DNA from 2 places in the Bradyrhizobium sp. 6(2017) genome. Region 1 is predicted to be linked to the other one. Evidence: predicted binding sites of a transcription regulator. Region 1 holds the regulator's gene; the other holds the start of a gene.

Region 1 (2,203 bases):
CTAAGGGATTCTGGCCGCTGGGATTTTGACCCGGATTTGGCTCGCAGCGTCGCTCCAATGACTGGCCGGCGCCATGCGAAAGGAAGAATGCGATGACTGTATTGACCTGGTCCGACGATCGCGTCGAGCAGCTGAAGAAGCTCTGGGAGTCTGGCCTCTCGGCCAGCCAGATCGCCGCGGAACTTGGCAATGTGACGCGAAATGCCGTGATCGGCAAAGTGCATCGGCTCGGCCTCTCCGGCCGCGCCAAGGCCCCCTCCACGGCCGCGCCGCGGCAGCGCAAGGCCCGCCCCGCCCAGCACATGATGCGGGTGGCGCGTCCGGTCTCGCGCGGCAACACCGCGCTGGCGCATGCCTTCGAGGTCGAGATGGAGCCCGATCCGATCTCCTACGACAACGTGGTGCCGATGAGCCAGCGGCTGTCGCTGCTCGAGCTGAACGAAGCCACCTGCCACTGGCCGGTCGGCGATCCATCGAGCCCGGAATTCTTCTTCTGCGGCGGCAAGGCGCTCGGCGGCCTGCCCTATTGCGCACACCACTCGCGCGTCGCCTACCAGCCCGCCGGCGATCGCCGCCGGCCGTCGGCGAAACCGCAGATCAAGTGAGCACTCGGGAAACTGGCGTAGGACTGAAAAAGAAATCCCCGTGAAAGCGGGGATTTTTTTGTGAGAACCGTAGCCCGGATGCATCACCGGCGTCGTCCCGGCGCAGGCCGGGACCCATAACCACGAATGGGTGTTGTTTGAAAGCCGTCTGGCCGCGTGCCGATTGCGCCGGCCGCGGCGTATGGGTCCCGGCTTTCGCCGGGACGACAACGTGTTGCGGTTTATGAATGCCACACGGCCGTTACGGCTGCGGCTCGGCCTTCGCGAAGCGGTCGTCGAGCGCGTAGCCGGCGCCGCGCACGGTGCGGATCGGATCCTGCTCGCGGCCCGGATTGAGCAACTTACGCAGGCGGCCGATATGCACGTCGACGGTGCGCTCGTCGATATAGATGTCGCGGCCCCAGACGCTGTCGAGCAGCTGCTCGCGGCTGAACACCCGGCCGGGATGCTCGAGGAAGAATTCGAGCAGACGATATTCGGTCGGCCCGAGATCGATCGGGCGGCCGGAGCGCGCCACGCGGCGCTTCTCGCGGTCGAGTTCGATATCGCCATAGGTCAGCACGGTGGCAAGCCGCTCCGGGCTCGCACGGCGCAGCAAGCCCTTCACCCGCGCCAGCAGCTCGGGCACCGAGAACGGCTTGACGATGTAATCGTCGGCGCCGGTGGCAAGCCCGCGCACGCGCTCACTCTCCTCGCCGCGCGCGGTCAGCATGATGATCGGAAGCTGCTTGGTCTCGGGCCGCGCCCGCAGGCGGCGGCACAGTTCGATGCCGGACAGGCCCGGCAGCATCCAGTCCAGCACAACGAGGTCGGGGATGCGCTCCTTCAACCTGGTGTCGGCGTCGTCGCCGCGTCCCACCGTTTCGACGTCGTAGCCTTCCGCATCGAGGTTGTAGCGCAACAGTGTCGTCAGCGCTTCCTCGTCTTCGACTACCAGAATGCGTGCGCTCATCGGTCTAAGTTCTTTCTCTGTGGTGATCCGTTGCCCAAACGCAAACCGAAACACTCAACCCCTGAGCATATTCCCCGTGGGAAACGGTTTGTCGCGACGACAATCCGGTTCCGCCGATGCGGATCATGCCCTAGTTGCCCGGCACCGTGGTGGCGAAATTGGTCATATCGCCCTTCGGACGCTTGTCGGTGATCTGCTGGCCCTCGATCATGTAGAACACGGTCTCGGCGATATTGGTGGCGTGGTCGCCGATCCGCTCGATGTTCTTGGCGCAGAACATCAGATGGATGCAGAACGAGATGTTGCGCGGATCCTCCATCATGTAGGTGAGCAGTTCGCGGAACAGCGAGGTGCAGATCGCATCGACCTCCTCGTCGCCCTTCCAGACGTTCATCGCCGCCGGCAGATCGTGCGCGGCATAGGCGTCGAGCACCGACTTGACCTGCGACAGCACGAGGTCGGTCATGTGCTCGAGGCCGCGGATCAGCTTCAGCGGCTGGAAATCGCTCTCCAGCGCCGCGACGCGCTTGCCCATGTTCTTGGCGAGGTCGCCGATCCGCTCGAGGTCAGTCGCGACGCGCATCGCGCTGACGATCTCGCGCAGGTCGATCGCCATCGGCTGGCGGCGAGCGATCGTCAGCACCGC
Region 2 (2,203 bases), 4.8 Mb from region 1:
GAGAAGATCGCGGTGTTGATGCCGGCGAGCCGGCCGGTCATGTCGACCAGCGCGCCGCCGGAATTGCCGGGATTGATCGCGGCATCGGTCTGAATGAAGAATTGATAATCCGTGATCCCGACTTGAGTGCGCGCCAGGGCCGAGATGATGCCGTGCGTCACGGTCTGGCCGACGCCGAACGGATTGCCGATCGCGAGCACGACGTCGCCGACCTGCAGCTGGTCGGAGTTCGCGAAATCCAGCGTCGCGAACTTCTCCTTGTTGGTCCCCTTCAGCCGCAGCACCGCAAGGTCGGTGCGGCTGTCCTTCAGCACGATCTCAGCCTCATATTCGCGCTTGTCGGCGAGCGAGACCTTCACCTGGTCGGCGCCCTCGATCACGTGATTGTTTGTGACCACGAGGCCCGAGCCATCGACCATCACGCCGGAGCCAAGCGAACGCTGCATCTGCTCGGGCTGCTGCCCGGGCACGCCGAAAAATCGACGAAAAATAGGATCGTCCAGGAATGGATTGCGGTTTTGCACGGTCTTGGCGGCATAGACATTGACCACCGCCGGCTGCACCCGCTGCACGATTGGCGCATAGGACAGCTGCAGCTCAGCCTGCGAGGACGGCACGCGGCGGTCCTGGGCCGCGGCCGGGCCGAGATTCCCGATGAAAGCCAACGTGAAGAGAGCGGATAGGGCAGCAAAGCGGACGGGTCGGAGCATTCTCACCTCTCGTGGAAAACGCCGGAATATAGGCGTGTTCGCCTGGCAATTGAAGGGCGCCGGGCCCGATAACTGCCCCCCGCCGCCGCGGTGCAAAACCCGTGGCAGCCGCGTTGAAGCGCGCCGCCAAACTTCTATGATGATTGTAATCTCACTGCGCCGCTCCGCTTGTTGCCCGCGGACAACAAGCGGAACTGCGATGCTAGGCAGCACTGTCGTGTGTCAGTCACGATCAACTCCTAGGACGTTTCAGTGAGTGAGTGGGGACTTCAAACACAACAGGGGTGCACAATGAGTGCGACAAAAGTTGGTGCAATCGCCATAGGGCTGGCAGGGGCGCTCGCCGCCTCGCCGGCCTATTCACAATCGGCCGGAGGCGGCAGCGATGCGGAGATCGCGCTACTGAAGCAGCAGTTGAAGATGCTCGAGCAGAAGCTCGACAAACTGCAGAAGCAGACCAATGCCAACACCGCGACGGCGGCCAGCGCAAACGCCAACGCGAAGGCCGCGGACGCCAAGGCTGCGCGGGTCGTAACCGCCAATGCCGCCATCCCGGTCAAGGGTCCGGTCGCGCCGTCCGGCGTCGTGGTGACATTGCCGAACAACCGGCCGACGATCTGCACCGCGGACGAACAGAACTGCATCGCGATCACGAGCCGCATCCACTGGGATGTCGGCGGTTACGACTATCGTCCGAACACCGCGGGCACGTCGCCGCAGAAGCTTGACAGCGGCGAGAATCTCCGCCGCGCCCGCATCGGCGTGATCGGCAAATTCTTCGGCGACTGGAATTACGCGCTGATCTACGACTTCGGCGGCTCGTCCGACGGCTTCGGTGGCACGGCGGCGGGATCGCTGCCCGGCGGCGGCACCTCCGGCGTCGAGAATGCCTATCTCAGCTATACCGGCTTCAAGCCGTTCGGCGGCAAGATGGCGATCGAAGGCGGCATCATGGATCTGGCCTGGACGCTCGACGAGTCCACCAGCTCGAACGACATCCTGTTCATGGAGCGCGCCTCGGCCGGCATCATCGCGCAGAACGTCGCGGCAGGTGACTTCCGTTCGACCGTCGGCAGCCGCTGGTGGAATGACCAGCTCTGGGTCGGCGCCTATGCAACCGGACCGACCACCGGCCAGATTCACTCGGCGTCCAGCGTCACCCCGCCCGGATCATCGGAGCAGTATGGCGCGGTCGTCCGTGTCGCCGGCAATCCGATCAGCGGGAATAACTATTCGGTGCATATCGGTGCCGACGCGGAATGGCTGATCCAGCCGCCGCGCAATCTGGTGACGCAGGCGCAGACGCTCACGCTCAGCGACCGGCCCGAGCTGCGCATCGATCCGACGACGCTGATTTCTACCGGTGCGATCGCCAACGTCTCCGGGGCGCAGGTCTACGGCGTCGAGGCGGCGGCGACCTATGGCCCGTTGATCGCACAGGGCGAGTACTACTGGTTCAACGTCGATCGCACTGCGAATACCGGGCTGCCGCC

What was found. Region 1 encodes PhoB, which activates phosphate uptake and scavenging genes when phosphate is short. Its sites were predicted from a motif close to TGTCATNNANCTGTCAT; they were not measured.
Region 2: the regulator PhoB is predicted to act here: its motif matches at 924-940, upstream of G6P99_RS27850 (OprO/OprP family phosphate-selective porin).

What each region holds. Positions count from the first base shown of each region.
Region 1 covers NZ_CP049289.2:1,139,462-1,141,664, reverse strand. The annotation lists gene G6P99_RS05345 (GcrA family cell cycle regulator) at 93-605, shown strand; gene phoB (phosphate regulon transcriptional regulator PhoB) at 847-1,557, opposite strand; gene phoU (phosphate signaling complex protein PhoU) at 1,688-2,203, opposite strand, start outside.
Region 2 covers NZ_CP049289.2:5,912,428-5,914,630, forward strand. The annotation lists gene G6P99_RS27845 (DegQ family serine endoprotease) at 1-710, opposite strand, end outside; gene G6P99_RS27850 (OprO/OprP family phosphate-selective porin) at 1,002-2,203, shown strand, end outside.